Regions from separate parts of the Rummeliibacillus sp. JY-2-4R genome, predicted to be linked through region 1. Evidence: riboswitches for the same ligand, from Rfam matches in the RefSeq annotation. Region 1 holds a riboswitch; each other region holds the start of a gene.

Region 1 (5,349 bases):
TTAAAGGATTTTGAATAGCTAATTGCACAAACTTCTTTGCTTCAATAATTGCTTCACGGATAGTATAACCTCGTCCCAAAAATGCAGTAACAGCAGACGAAAATGTGCAGCCAGTTCCATGTGTATGTTTTGTATCAATGCGCTTTGTTGTCATGGAGAATGAAGTGCCATCTTGGAAGTAAACCGTATCAATTGCATCGATTCCTTCTAAATGTCCACCTTTCATCACAACACAAGCTACGCCCATATCAAGAATTACTTTAGCAGCGCGTTCTATATCGTCTGCTGATCTGATAGTAACTCCACTAATTTCCTCTGCCTCTGGAATATTTGGTGTAAGTACTGTGGCTAAAGGTAACAATGAAGATTTTAAAGCATTCACCGCTTCCGTTTGAAGAAGCGATGCACCACCTTTTGCAATCATGACTGGATCTATAACAAGCTGAATATCTTGATCCTTTAGGCTCTTTGCAACAGCTTCAATAATTTCTGAAGAAAAAAGCATCCCTGTTTTAACAGCTTTTACAGGTAAATCTTGTATTACCACTTCTATTTGCTGTTGAACAAATTCAGCAGATGTAGGGAAGATTCCTTCCACACCCAATGTATTTTGTGCTGTTAAGGCAGTGATTGCAGATGTACCAAAGACATCGAGCTCTTGAAATGTTTTTAAGTCCGCTTGAATTCCTGCGCCTCCACTACTATCTGATCCAGCTATAGTCATTACTATGTTCATCGTTGTTCACCTCTAGAAATATCATGTAATGCATTTAGAACTTCCACTTGGAAAGAGCCAAGTTGATTTGTTGTTGAGGCAAGCTCTGCAACAGTTTTATAGTCTTGCAAAACATCACGTAAAACAGTCAATGGATCACCCTCTACTGCTAATGCTCCACTACAAACAGCACTCAGCAAGCAGCCTGTTCCTGTTACTTGTGTCATTAACAAATTTCCTCCATCGACACTATACGTTTGCTCTCCATTCGTTAAAATATCTGAAGGACCCGTTACAATCACCATGCAATTAAACTTTTGCGCAACTTGTTTGGCTACCTTTTCAACATCGATTTCACCAATGCCGCTATCTACACCTTTCGCTTGCCATTTTACACCTGCAATACTTGCTAGTTCACCAGCATTACAACGGATTAAATTAAATTTCACTGTTTGCAGTAATTCCTGTACAGTTTGTTGCCTGTAAGTTGTAGCCCCTACGCCAACTGGATCAAGAACAACGGGTATTCTTTTCTCATTTGCTTTACGACCTGCAAGCAGCATCGCTTCCTTTGTACGTGAATTGATTGTTCCAATATTAAGTAATAATGCGGATGCGTTTGAAACCATTTCTTCTACTTCTGACGCTTCATCCGCCATTACAGGAGAAGCACCTATTGCAAGGAGGCCATTCGCTGTAAAATTTGCTACAACATAATTCGTAATACAATGAACAAGCGGGCTTGCCTTTCGAATTTTAGATATACTCATAATTTGCCACTTCACCTTTCCAATCTTCTAATGTCCAAGGCATCTCCCAAAACTTCCACTCATAATAGCAACTCTTTTTGAAGTGTGCTTTAAATAGCTGAACTTTTTCGGGTTGTTCTTCCGCAAAACGATTCATCATGGATTTTTGTAATTCGATTTTTTCTTCATAATCCGGGTTGCTATACATGGCAATCCATTCTTCATAAAGCTTGATACCAGGTTTTAGATCTTTGTACTTTTCTCCAATCTCTTGGTACAACCAAGGACATGGGAACATGGCTGCAAAGGCTTCCGCAACATCACCATTATAAGCTGCATTGTACATATGGCTTACATAGTTGTATGCGGCTGGTGCTGGTTCAAATATTTCAAGTTCATGTTCAGTAACACCAAGCTCTTTAAATACTGTACGATGTAATTCAAGCTCAGCTTCATTGATATAACGCGCGTTTTCTAGAAAATATGTCGTGTCTTCATTTGTATTAGCCTTTGATGCCGCAATAGCAAGCACTTTCGTATAATGCTTTAAATAAAAGGCATCTTGCATCATATAAAACTTAAATTTTTCAATTGGCAATGTACCCTCAACCAATCCTTTGACAAACGGATGTTCAAAGCTTCCTTCGAAGTATAAATCTGTCTCTTTTCTTACTTCCTCACAAAATGTCATTCTAAGTCCTCCTCGTGAATTACCGTAGAATGCAAAAAGTCTCTATGTATCGACATAGAGACTTTAAAGTTAGTCATTGCTCCCTACGTCAGTATTAACTGTCAGGTTCTAAGGGTCAGGTTTTACCTTCTCAACACAAAAGTGTCCCCCCGCATAAATATTTGGTTGGGTACAAAAAAGCTCGCTAAACTAAGCGAGCTACTGTACAAAAGTTACTATTTATGTACTTTGCTCCCTACGCCAGTGTTAACTGCCAGGTTCTAAGGGTCAGGTTTTACCTTCTCAACGCGATTCACGTTCCCCTGCAAATATTTAAGTTGGCTTTATCGTAGCATTTATCATGCAGCTACTCAAGGATAAATTTACCTTTTATCCCGCAGTAACGGGCAGTAAGATTCCCACCTTAAGGTTTAGAAATTTCAAAGAAGTGCAAGGTTGTGAAAAAACTGCCCGTAAAAGCCTGATTGGTAAGATACAGTGAAACTTACCGATGCGTTAGCAGAGGTCTAGTTGAACCAATCGGGTTCGTACTGTCGATTGATTGCAAGCGTACGCTTGTGATCTTAGCGACAGTAGAACGGGACTAACAATCAGTGGGAGTGAACCCCAATGATTGAAGTTTCATTTTCACTTTATTCTTCACCAATACCAGAGGTGTTCATCAAGACAATTCTCCATCCATCTGGGTCTTCAATTGTAACGCCGGATTCTTCCCAATAACCGTTCTCTGGTTTAACAGGACCATACCCCATATTTTTTAACCTATATGTGATTTGTTCAATTGTTTTATGGTCAGGAATATAGAAGACTAGCAGATTATCCTTTGTAGGAGCTGGACAGGGACTACCATCTCTATGTTGAGTGAATTCTAAATGATAGTCAAAGCCAGGAAGTCCAATCATTACCCCTGTATATCCCCTGTGCCCCTCAAATGAGCCGATATTTTTCAACCCTATTCCTTTGCAATAGAAATCCACTACTTTTTCAAGTTGATCGGTTGGGCGTGCAATTCTAATTTGTGCTACTTTCATTCCATTTGGCCAATTACTATCCATCCCTTCATCCCCTTGTCTCTCATCTATATTTTTAAAAATTTACCAATTAACTACTAAGCATTATAACAAAGGATGAATAGAAGTACCTTCAGCAATTAGGCTGATTCGAATACAAATCTAATATTCCACTTTGGAATCAAAATCCCTTTTTCAATAATATCTCTACAATCAAATTCTCTGTTATCCTCGTGTAAAGGAGCTGATTAAATGAGTAAATGGAATGCAGTTTTATATGATCAAAAACACGAGTTTGTTTCGAAATTTGGTGGCGGTTTAGTTGAAGTACTTGCACCCAAAAAGGAGAAACTATTTTAGATTTAGGCTGCGGGTAGATTGTGTAATAAAGCGTTTTTCTGCTGTTTCCCCAAAATTCTCTGTTTTAGCTGCCATTATAAAAGTTCTTAACCATTCAGTTTCCATAGACCCTCCTAGTATTTAAATACATTTATAGTAGAAAACCGTAGTATCTAAATTGCCATTAGCAGATTTTGCATACAAAGGAATTCTCCCTGCTTCCATAAAGCCTAAAGATTGATATAACTTATTTGAAGGATCTCCTTCTCTAGTATCGAGTAAGATAAGTGATCTATTTTCTAATTTTGCTTGTTTTTCTGCAATTTGCATAAGTTGACGCCCAATCCCTGATCTTCTGAACTGAGGATGGGTCATTAATTTTCCAATCTCTGCTCTGTGGGTGCCATTTTGTCTTGATTCTAAGAATAATTGAATGCTCCCTACAATTTGACCGTCCATTCGTGCAACAAATAATTTAACAGTCGAATTTAATACATTTTTCCAATAATAAACTGCATCTTCAAGTTTTAAAGGTGGTAAAAAACCGATTGATGCCCCTTCATCCACAACTTCCTTTAAAAGGCTTGAAAGTTCAATTATCTCTTTATCCATAAATTTCAATTCTTCTATTTCCACATAATTTTTCAAATGTGATCCTCCTTAAATTTTTATCATTTTATTTTACATACTATTCGGATAATTAGCATTAGAGAATGTTAAAGTTTATCATATAAAAAAGATGGCATTTCTACATTAGTAGAACACCATCTCTTCATAAAACTTATTTACTTTTAAAGATACATTCTCATCCATTCCATATAGTTACCAACTACGGATTCTAAGAATTTCACTGTACCTTCATCTGTTAAGTTTCCTTCAGCGTCAAATTTAGTATGAGCTGCTCCAACATATACTTCGTTTCCTTGTAGAACAGGTGAGCCAAGACCTTGTGCAAATAAAATATCGCGTAAATGCATTTGTGCTTTTACTGTTCCAAGAATGCCCATTGACGCACCCATAATCCAAGATGGTTTACCAATCATCACTTTATCTACACGTGATAACCAGTCAATTGCATTACCAAGGACGCCTGGGATAGATGAATTATATTCTGGTGTTACCCAAAGAACAGAATCAGCAGCTTTTACTTTTGCTTTAAAATCAAGTACAACTTGAGGTGCTTCATTTTCGATATCTTGGTTATACATTGGAAGTTCATTTAAACTTAAAATTTCTAAGTCAAATTTGTCTGCAAAATGTTTTTGAACAAACTTAGCTAACATCATATTATAAGACTCTTTGCGAATACTACCAACAATTGCAACTACTTTCATGGTATTGCCTCCTATACAAACTATTTCTATACAAGAATATTCGTAATTCGAGATAATTTCAACTAATTTGCATAATAAGGATGTACAATATGTAAACAGATAAGGATGAAATTCCCACCCTTATCTATTTTTACTTTCTTTAGTAATATGGTGATTTATATCCCCTTCATCTCCCATTAGCTCAGATATAGTGACAAATTTATACCCTTCTTCCTCTAGCTTAGGTAATATTTGTTCTAGCGCTTTAATGGTTTGTGAGCGATTACCGCCCCCATCATGAAAAAGAACTACATCTCCTGGTGATGCCCCGTCTAATACTTTTTTCGCAATCCTGTTAACTCCTGGGTTTTTCCAATCTTGTGTATCTAGATGCCACGACCATATAACGACTTTAAAACCATTTTTCTGCGCCGTGTTAATCATTTCATCTGTATAAATTCCACCAACAGGACGGAAAAGTGTCGGTGAAAATCCCGTAATGCCACTAATAATACTATTCGTTTTTTCAAGT
Region 2 (5,349 bases), 290 kb from region 1:
TAATCTTCCTGATTCTACCGCTAAGTTCATGGCAAGTGCCATTTTGACAGGGTCTTTTGCACCTGAAACAGCCGTATTTAGTAATACTCCATCAGCCCCAAGCTCCATCGCAAAGGCCACATCTTTTGGAGACCCAATGCCCGCATCTACAATCACAGGAATAGAAGATTGTTCAATAATAAATTTCAAGTTAAGAGGATTGACAATTCCCTTTCCTGAACCAATCGGAGATGCACCCGGCATAACGGCATGTACACCTAGCTCTTCAAGTCGTTTTGCTAACACAACATCATCGGAAATATAAGGCAATACAATAAATCCTTCTTCTAGTAGCATTTTAGATGCTTTCAATGTTTCAACTGGGTCCGGAAGAAGCGTACGATTATCACCAATCACTTCTACTTTAATCATGTCACATAAGCCAGAAGCCTTTGCCAGCTTCGCAATTCTTACCGCTTCCTCAGCTGTTTTGGCACCAGCAGTATTTGGAAGAAGCGTATATTTAGATAAATCAAGCTGTTCAAGAAAATTAGGTTGTTCCTCAGAGAAAATATTCATTCTTCTCACAGCAAACGTTAATATTTCAGCTTGTGAAACCTCAACAGCCTTTTTTTGAATCTCAAATGACGGGTATTTCCCTGTCCCTAATAAAAGTCTTGAATGAAATGTACGATCAGCAATTTTTAACATGCTTTAACCCCCTCCTACAAAATGGATAATTTCGACAACGTCTCCGTCTGATAATTTCACGGTTTCATAGTTTTCTTTCATGATGATTTCCTTATTGACCTCTACAACTACAATGCGATCTTCTAAATGGTAATGAGAAAGTAGTTGTAGGATAGATTGGATTCCCTCTTGAAGGTCAATAAGTCTTCCATTTAATCTAATAGACATTTATATCACCTACTATATTGGTAGTGGTGAGCGGCGAGCGATTTTAAATGCCTCCACCCATTCTTTTTTGATGTCTCTTTTCAATATCAAATCACGAATCATTTGCCCTGTTGCAGGAGCCAGCAGGATACCATTTCGATAATGCCCTGTAGCAAACAATATTCTTTCTTCCTCAGGATGTTGTCCGATAAATGGCCTTTGGTCAAACGTTTGCGGACGCAATCCTGCCCAATTCGATGCAATTTTCATATCCGCTACAGCAGGAAGCATTCTCTTTGCTTTCGCAATTAATGATTCGATTCCAGCAAGGCTTACTCTTTCATTCCAATCTTTTTCAATCATCGTCGCTCCAACCACAAGCCTTCCGTTATTTCTAGGTACGATATAGTAGCCATCATGAAAAAGGGTATGATTTAACACTGAATTCTCATCGATGACAGAAAGACATTCCCCTTTTACCGGTGTGACTTGATGAGATAATCCAAGCTGCTCAAAGAATTTGGAGCTCCAAACGCCGCTTGCAACAACGACATACTTAGCTTCGATTTCACCAGCTGTTGTTTGGATTAAATAACTACCATCATTGTTTTTAATTTGAAGCACTGATGTAAATTCAAAAAGAGATGCACCTAACATCTGCGCACTTTTAGCAAAGGCATGACAAACACCAATTGGCAGCACGTTCACATCATCTTCAATATAAGCAGCACCTACTATATCCTGCGTAACCGCATGCTCCATTTCTAAGACATCCGCAGGTTCCAGCCACTTAGCAGTTGGTTGAGAAAGAATCTTATAGAGCTCATCTTTATCCGTATTTGTATAAGCAAGCTTTAAAATGCCACCCCTTCTGTACTGCAAGTCTATTCCGCTAGATTCATATAACTCCTCTTTCAGACCTGAATAAGCTTGCTGGCTGCTTCTTGCAAAAGGAAAAAAGACATCCATATCCCCTTCACACTCAGAATGTGCACCTAACATACCAGCTGCAGCACTTGTGGATTTAGAACCTATTTTGCCAGCTTCAAACAATGCCACATCCATCTTTTCTTTCGCTAAATAATAAGCAATGGAGGATCCGATAATCCCACCGCCTATAATGACCACTTCAAAGTTCTTTTTCATATACTATTGCCTCTTTATATTGGTTTGCAGATTCTAGCGGGTTCTCAGCAGAAAATATTCCTGACAACACTGCTACTCCATCTGCTCTTACTACTCGCAACTCATGTACGTTCTCACATGTAATGCCACCGATAGCAAAAACCGGTATGCTTAAGTTTCTTTTCATTTGAATGATGGGATCAATGCCGTTCGGAGCCCTGCCTTTTTTACTATTCGTTTCAAAGCAATGCCCATATACCACATAATCTGCTCCATCTAGTTCAGCTTTCTCAGCACCTTCAAACGAATGAACAGATTTTCCAACTCTTATATGCGGAAAGAATTGCTTGACCCTTCTCACAGGCAGCCCTTTTTCAGGCAAATGAACAGTTGGAATATTCATCAACAAAGCAATATCCAACCGATCATTGAGGATGATTTTTTCTTTTTCAACACCACCCTCTTCTAAATATTCAAGAAGTGTCATGATGTCTTGAGGTGATTTTGTTTTCTCACGAATTTGAATAAAATCAACCTTGTTTTTGATTTCAATAATCGTAGATGCAAGTGCACGAACGGAAGATACATTGTCCGTTACAGCCATTAACCTCATATTCTTCCCTCCTTCCACACATAAAAACTGTTCTATCACCTTCCTCCAAACTTCACTATGTATAAACAAGACCGGCGTCATTTTATTCAAATAAAAAACCACTCTCCTAGACAGGAAAGTGGTATGATTGTTTGAGATTTGTCCAAATAAAAATATTGCACAAACATTCGCTACTTCCCTACGCAGGTACGAACCAGGTCAGGTTATGAGGGTTTAAAAGTAACTACTTTATTCTCAGCCCTTATCAAGGGATCCCCTAGTGAAAATTTGAAATATTCAATTATTATCAACCAATGATAATATATTATAATATTGGAAATATTTCAAGTTAATTTTTTATCTTTAATTCAGTCAAAGATAATCTAGACTGACATTGTATTAACAACAAACTTCTCTAGTACAACTATAAAATACAAAAAATGTTTTTAAAGAAGAATTTCAGAAAGAAGCAAACATTTCAACGGAAAGGATTGATTCCCATCGAGCTACGACATTTGGAATATTTTTTAATGGTCAGTAAAGAACTGCATTTTACAAGAGCTGCTGAAAAGTTAGGGATTTCCCAACCCACTCTAAGCCAACAAATTAAAATGCTAGAACAAGGAGTTGGCTATGCGCTTTTTAACCGTGTTGGAAAGAAAATCGAACTTACGAAAGTGGGAGAAATTGTACAGCAAGAAGCATTGAATATACAAGATTCCTTACAAAGTATGTCCTCTCAAATTGAAGCACTTAGAAAAGTAGAAATTGGAGAAGTGAAAATTGCTGTTTTGCCAGGTGAAATGACAGATTTGGTTACTACTTTATGTATTCGATTTAACCAACTCCATCCGAACATCAAAGTGTCCATTCAAAGTACCGATCAAGTGGAAAAAGCTGTTCTAGAAGATGGCGCCGATTTTGGGATTGGGTTCTACTTCCATCAAGTGGATATGCTTCAGGTGACAAAGCTTTATGATGAAGAATTTTACTTGATCAGTAATCAAGAAAGTGGAGAGCAGAAGATTTCATTTACAGATGTTTTAGAAGGTCCACTTATTTTATTTCCAAATACTCATCAATGCAGAAGACTTCTTGATACAACGAGCTGTGAGGTTGGAAAACCAATAGACCCCCTAGTTGAAACATCAAGTGTTGAATCAATCTTGAAGCTTGTTCGTAATGGTGTTGGTCGTAGCGTTGTCTCACGTACATTGTTTGAATTTAATGATACTGCGGATTTATATTATCAACATATTGAAAAGCCGGCTTTGACGAGAGAAGTGAATCTTGTCATGAAGAAGAATTGTTTTATCAATTATGCAGCACGTAAATATGTGGAGTTATTAGTACGGGAAATTGAAAAGCTCCGTTTTCTAATTGAGAAGGAGGCCATTACATCTTTGCAAAGCACTATATTATAGTTTTTATCTATCGTTATCATAGGATTAATGAAATAGTTAAATCAGAAAACCCCCTTTATAATGAAAGTAGACTCATGAAAATGAGAAACACTACATTTGGCGAAGGGGGTTTAAATTGTGTTTCAAGAAGTAGCAGGTATTCAAATTCCAGATACACGATTAGCGACTGATGCAGCAGATATCTTACGAGAGTACGGGGATGACTTGTTGTGGAACCATTCAAACCGCGTCTTTTTATTTGGTGCAGTCATGGGGAAAGAGGACAAGCGTAATTATGATTTAGAATTGTTATATGTTGCTGCATTGTTCCATGATTTAGGCTTAACAAAGAAATACAGCAGTCCTGATTTACGCTTTGAAGTAGACGGTGCAAACGCTGCGAGAAGCTTTTTACAGCATTATGAAATTCCTGACGAGTCGATTCGTCGTGTGTGGGATGCCATCGCATTACATACGACAATTGGAATCGCGGAGCATAAAGAATCTGAAGTCGCCCTACTTTATTCGGGAGTTGGCTTAGATGTCATGGGAGATGGCTTTGAACAGTTCCCTATTGGACTAAGAGAGGAAATTGTAAAAGCTTTCCCTCGCAATAATTTCAAGCAAGAAATTATTCCAGCGTTTTATGAAGGTTTTAAACATAAGCCAGAAACAACTTTTGGCAATATTAAATTGGATGTCGTTAAGTATTTTGTACCGGATTACAAACCGAAAAACTTCTGTGACTGTATTTTACATTCACCATGGGAGTAATTACCATAAATTAAATCGTATTTTAGGAGGTTTTATAAATGAACCCGATTGTTGAAAGGCGTTTAGGTTTAAAAGAGCTTGCTGACAAGATTGTTTCCGCAAATGTTGCTGCAGCGTTGATCTCAGACGGCGATGTAGTCGGAATGAGCGGATTTACACGTGCAGGTGACGCAAAAGTTGTCCCAATGGCACTTGTAGAACGTGCGAAAAATGAAAAGTTTCAAATTGATGTGTATACAGGGGCATCATTAGGTCCTGAAGTAGACAAATACTTAGCGGAAGCAGGCGTGATTCGCAAACGCGGACCATACCAAAGTGACGCGATGATCCGTAACTTGATTAATACGGGTAAGGTGACTTATGTTGATGCACACGTTTCACATAACGCAGAGTTCGTTCGTCAAGGCATTATTGGCCCAATCCATTATGCGATTATCGAAGCTTGTGCAATTACAGAAGATGGCTACCTCATTCCAACGAATTCTGTTGGAAACTCACCTATTTTCGCACAACACGCTGATAACATTATTATTGAATTAAATATAGCTAGTCCAGAATCATTAATTGGTATTCATGATG
Region 3 (5,349 bases), 1.3 Mb from region 1:
ATCTGGACAGTCCATATATGATGGTTTGCTTAAATGTGATTGCAGCCGAAACAAATGAAGAGGCTGCAAAATTATCAACAACAATGGAACAATTTTTCCTTAATATAATAAGACGGACTAATACTCCTTTACAACCACCTGTAGATGATATCAATGAAATTTGTAATGCTGCGGAAAAAGAAATGCTTAACTCAAGATCAAGTATTACATTTTTAGGAGATAAAGAATCAGTACGGAATCAGCTGACAGAATTCCAAGAAAAATACGATGTTCAGGAAATCATGGTTGTCTCGTATATTTATGATATAGAAAAACAAAAACGCTCCTATGAAATATTGAAGGAAATTATTAATGAAGATTAATCCTTAATATATGCAATTAAAAGACAAAACAGGCTCAAGTTATTTTCCTTGAGCCTGTTTTATTAAAATCTAGAAATTCAAAATTATTATGCGTTTACTACCAATTCTTGTTCGAATGCTTTTGCCCCAGCTTTTGCAACGGCAACATCATTTGGAACTGAGCTACCACTGACACCAATTGCACCCACTACTTTACCGTCTTGTACCAATGGAATACCACCGCCGAAGACAACTACTTTACCATTATTTGTAGTGTTGATGCCATAAAGTTCTGCTCCAGGAATTGTTGCAGCTTCTAAAAGTTCTGTTTCAAGTTTGAAAGCAACAGCTGTCCATGCTTTTCCTTGTGCAATGTCAACACTACCGATCCATGCATCATCCATGCGATGCACTGCAACTAAATTGCCTCCTTCATCTACGATTGAAATGACCATTTTTAAATCACGTGCTACCGCTTCGCTTTCTGCAGCAGCAATCAACTTTTTTGCTAATTCTAAATTCATATTATCTACCTCTTTTTTATGTATTAGTTACCCTATCCACCTAAATTAAATGAATATATGGAACTTTTTTAATTTTAACATAAATAATTAACTGAAAATGTAAAAATTTCTTACTTTACAAAAAAGCAATACACAAGACTTCAATAAATAACCAATAATGCAATATACAAATTGAATTTTCAAAGGCTATGTTGATGTACTAACTGTTACTGAAGGGTTCAACACATTATCGAAAAAATTAAAACTCAGCTAATCTTCTCTTAAGAAGGGTGCTGAGTTTTTAATTATTATTAATATGAAATTTAAAAAAACTCTTGCATTTCCTGAAATTCCATTTTTTTATATCATCAGAAATCTAAATTTTCCCACACTGCAGCTATCCCTTGGCCACCACCAATACAAACTGCACTCACACCATATTTTTCCTTTCTACGTCTTAATTCATATAATAATGTTAGTGATATTCTAACGTCACTGGCAGCTAAGGGATGTCCAAGTGCAACTGCACCACCATTCACATTCCATTTTTCTAAATCAAATCCTAATTCCTTTTGACAAGCCAAATATTTTGAATCGCAGGAACTGATCCGGTGCACATATATTTTAGCTCTACACCGACAATTCCCCATGATTTCAGGCGAGCAATAGGTTTTAGATTGTTTTCTTTTGTATAATCACCGGAAGTAACAATCATTGCACCTGTCCCATCAACCATACCGCTTGACTTACCAATTCAAAAAGCTGTGAAGAATAATATACTTCCATCACAGCTTCTATTTCTATTCCCTATTTAAAGCTATCTCTCCAAGCCTTTTCTGCGGCCTTATCCGCAATTTCTTTTTCCTTTATTTGAATTTCTCGTTGTCGACGGTAATTCTTTTCTTCTAGATGCTCAAGTTCTTCCTTACCAGCAAATTCCATGCTGATTTCAGCTTCGCTCATATTCTTTCTTGTATTTTCAATCATATTTTGGATTGGTGCTGCACTATTAGATTGTTTATTTTTTGGTTTTTTCATTTTAAGAGTCCTCCTGCGATGTTTTCATTACTGTATTAGTTTGTTAAGGATTGCACACTTTATACAATAAAGAAAAAGTAAAAAGCTGTGGCACAAAATTTTGGATATTCATCCTTTTGCCACAGCCTTTAACTAAATTATTGTTGTCCTCGTTTTCGTGCTTCTGCTTCATCATGCATTTCTGCAATAAATGCATCAAGTGCTTGATTTCTACGTTCATTTTTTTCTTTAATTTTTTGAGCTTCTTCAGGTCCTGCAAATTCCATACTAAATTCCGCTTCTTTTATATTCTTCTTCGTATTTTTAGCCATTTGTTTTAAACGCTCCACATTGTTAGAACGGTCATCTGGGTTTGGTGTATGTTGATTCATTATAAAAAACCTCCAAAAAATGATTTTTTGAATTACTACGTTAGTTTGTTTAATTTTGTTTACATTATTCAATTATCCGTAGTGGAAAATAATAAGAGAAATACAGTACTTTTTCTCCATTTATCTAAGTGCTAATTATTAAAGAATAAATCTTTTACATATTGAGCACATTAATTTCTGGGAGGTGATTAACCATGCCAAAACGTAGTGGATATAATCAAAAAAACAAAACACATAAAAGCAATGATTTTGCAAACCAAAATAATACGAACAACCAAAACCAAAATTCAAATGAAGAATTTGGTGCTGAATTCGAGGCTAACAACCAAAATAATTCAAGCTACAAGAATCTAGAGTCACATAATAAAAATAAATGACTTGTTGATTGCTAAGCCTTAATACATTATGTATTAGGGCTTTATTTTTGTTCCGTAGAGATGTTGAAATCTCTTCCAACAACAATCTATTAAGGTAACAAACTTTCAGATATAAAAACCCTTGCATAAAATAAATTACATGATAAGCTATTAATGGAAACTAAATAGCACCACTAGGGGTGTCCCGATGAGGACTGAGACTGAACAATCGTTCTAAACCCTTTGAACCTGATCTAGTTTATACTAGCGGAGGGAAGTGAGACATGTTTAATGAATTTATTATACATACCCCACTGACTTTGTTAGTGGGGATTTTTTTATTTTCAAAATTGAATAACAACAACCTACTAGGGGCGCCATTAGGCTGAGATTGTACCCTTTGAACCTGAACTAGACAATTCTAGCGTAGGAAAGTAGTTTCACAGATATTGTTATCTGAGTAATTCTTTTGAAACTGCTTTCTTTAATAGAAAGCAGTTTTTTTAAGTCATTAAAAAAAGAAAGGAGTAACAAAATGACACTTATTCTCAAAGATGTCTCCTACAGTTTCACAAACGAACAAAAACAAAAAAACAAAGTAATCTCAAATCTAAATCTGGAAGTACAAAACGGTGAATTTGTCTCGATCATCGGTAAAAGTGGAACTGGAAAAAGTACAATCTTACGACTTATCGCAGGCCTCCTAGTTCCTTCTGAAGGACAAATTCAAATTGATCAAAAGTACATAACACTTGGCGATGTCGGTTATATGCCACAGAAGGATCTACTACTCCCTTGGCGTACAATCCTAGATAACATCCTAATCGCGTCCGAAATTCAAAAAGACCTGAACATTTCAAAAGATGAAGCGAGAACTTGGTTAAAACGAGTTGGATTATCAGAATACGAAAATGCTCTACCAAAACAACTATCCGGTGGAATGAAACAACGAGCATCATTTCTAAGAGCATTATTAACTGGAAAAAATATCCTATTATTAGATGAACCATTTGGTGCACTAGATAGTATAACGAAAAAAGAAATGCAAACATGGCTTTTATCGATTTGGCAAGATTTAAAGAAAACAATATGTTTTATTACGCATGATTTGGAAGAAGCGATTTATTTAAGCGATCGCATCATACTCCTTCATCCTAATTTTCAAATAGAAGAGATTTCTGTTGATTTGCCGAGACCTCGCGCTGCGAAAATGTTACATTCTCAAAAAATAATTGAATTACGACAAGAATTGGAGTTAAAGATTGCCAATGAAACAGATTAAGAACTTTCTACAAACCTATAGTTTATTTATCATTGTTTCTATTATTCTACTAGCGATTGTTGAATTGCTTGTACGTTTGACAATCGTCCCAAGCTTTATCATTCCTGCACCAACTGGGGTACTAAGAATGATAATAGACAATTGGCAACCGCTAATTTTTGAACATTTAAGTGCTACTATGCTGGAGTTTATCATTGGGTTTTTAATAGCCGTTATAGGTGGTGTAATACTTGCAGTTAGCATGTTCTTTTCAAAAACTATTGAAAAAATTGTATATCCTGCGGTTGTCATCTCGCAAATGATTCCGATTATTGCCATTTCCCCTATTTTTGTTTTGTGGTTTGGGTATTCCATCTGGAGTAAAGTTGCTGTCACAGTCCTTATTTGTTTCTTCCCAATTGTCGTAGGTACTTATGATGGACTGAAGTCATGTAATCAGGAGTATATCGAGTTATTACGTTCAATGGGGGCTACTCGTTTTCAAGTTTTTCAAAAGCTACATATTCCAATGGCACTACCTTCTTTTTTTTCTGGATTTAAGATGGCCATTGTTTTTGCACTTGTTGGGGCAACCATTGGAGAATGGCTAGGAGCAAGTCAAGGCTTAGGATATTATAGCCGAAGAATGTCTGGAAATTTAAACTCGGAAGGGGTCTTTGCTGCGATCACACTCTTAACTATCGTAGGCATTTTACTATTTGCACTAGCCACTTGGTTTGAAAAAAGAATCACCAATAAAGTGAACCTTCACTAATGTAAGATTTTCTTCATCCCGTGAAATACAAATCTAATAGAAATAGGAGCATTCCAAAATGAAAAAATGGATTACATATTCTTTATTACTATCACTACTCGTCCTCATGGCAGGATGTAGTGGAAAAACTCAATCAAAATCGACTGATGAAAATGGGAAAAAATTAGACAATATCAGCATCATGCTCGACTGGTACCCAAATGCTGTACATTCTGCCATCTATGCAGCACAAGAAAAAGGCTATTTTAAGGACCAAGGCCTAAATGTCAAAATCGAAATGCCCGCTGATACCAATGATCCTATTAAACTTGCTGCAACTGGGAAAGTCGATTTAGCTATTAGTTATCAAAATCAAACAATTTTATCAAAATCAGAAGGAATTCCAGTCGTTTCTGTGGCTGTTTTAGTTAGACATTCACTAGACCAACTCATGATGAAAAAATCAGCAGGAATCAAATCACCTAAGGATTTAGAAGGGAAAAACGTTGGTTATTCATCAAGCGAATTAAGCGAAGCTACTGTCAAAACAATGGTTGAAGCAGACGGTGGGGATTTTAGCAAAGTCAAAATGACTGATGTCGGTTGGGATTTAATTTCATCAGTTGCGACAGACCATGTAGATGCGATTACAGGTGGCTATATTAACCATGAATATGTTCTTTTAAATAAAGAAGGTTATGATATGATGACCATCAAAAACAGTG

What was found. A riboswitch is a leader RNA that binds a small molecule or an ion and turns the genes downstream of it on or off. The one in region 1 is predicted to bind thiamine pyrophosphate.
Region 2: it holds a riboswitch for thiamine pyrophosphate, as region 1 does, so the genes downstream of both, ACWV26_RS17430 (thiamine phosphate synthase) here and tenA (thiaminase II) in region 1, are expected to answer to the same signal.
Region 3: it holds a riboswitch for thiamine pyrophosphate, as region 1 does, so the genes downstream of both, ACWV26_RS12410 (ABC transporter ATP-binding protein) here and tenA (thiaminase II) in region 1, are expected to answer to the same signal.

What each region holds. Positions count from the first base shown of each region.
Region 1 is NZ_CM132623.1:3,840,406-3,845,754, forward strand. Features, by position in the region: gene thiD (bifunctional hydroxymethylpyrimidine kinase/phosphomethylpyrimidine kinase) at 1-736, opposite strand, end outside; gene thiM (hydroxyethylthiazole kinase) at 733-1,485, opposite strand; gene tenA (thiaminase II) at 1,472-2,155, opposite strand; TPP riboswitch at 2,219-2,316, opposite strand; TPP riboswitch at 2,371-2,469, opposite strand; gene ACWV26_RS18865 (VOC family protein) at 2,788-3,210, opposite strand; gene ACWV26_RS18870 (GNAT family N-acetyltransferase) at 3,646-4,152, opposite strand; gene ACWV26_RS18875 (NADPH-dependent FMN reductase) at 4,296-4,838, opposite strand; gene ACWV26_RS18880 (polysaccharide deacetylase family protein) at 4,959-5,349, opposite strand, start outside.
Region 2 is NZ_CM132623.1:3,552,670-3,558,018, forward strand. Features, by position in the region: gene ACWV26_RS17415 (thiazole synthase) at 1-690, opposite strand, end outside; gene thiS (sulfur carrier protein ThiS) at 694-897, opposite strand; gene thiO (glycine oxidase ThiO) at 910-2,022, opposite strand; gene ACWV26_RS17430 (thiamine phosphate synthase) at 2,006-2,614, opposite strand; TPP riboswitch at 2,773-2,882, opposite strand; gene ACWV26_RS17435 (LysR family transcriptional regulator) at 3,034-4,017, shown strand; gene ACWV26_RS17440 (HD domain-containing protein) at 4,135-4,770, shown strand; gene ACWV26_RS17445 (succinate CoA transferase) at 4,809-5,349, shown strand, end outside.
Region 3 is NZ_CM132623.1:2,537,292-2,542,640, forward strand. Features, by position in the region: gene ACWV26_RS12380 (LLM class flavin-dependent oxidoreductase) at 1-362, shown strand, start outside; gene ACWV26_RS12385 (GlcG/HbpS family heme-binding protein) at 449-865, opposite strand; partial or broken gene ACWV26_RS12390 (acetyl-CoA C-acyltransferase) at 1,213-1,595, opposite strand; gene ACWV26_RS12395 (spore protein Tlp) at 1,652-1,882, opposite strand; gene tlp (small acid-soluble spore protein Tlp) at 2,020-2,253, opposite strand; gene ACWV26_RS12405 (hypothetical protein) at 2,448-2,630, shown strand; TPP riboswitch at 2,796-2,902, shown strand; TPP riboswitch at 2,970-3,059, shown strand; gene ACWV26_RS12410 (ABC transporter ATP-binding protein) at 3,145-3,891, shown strand; gene ACWV26_RS12415 (ABC transporter permease) at 3,878-4,645, shown strand; gene ACWV26_RS12420 (ABC transporter substrate-binding protein) at 4,704-5,349, shown strand, end outside.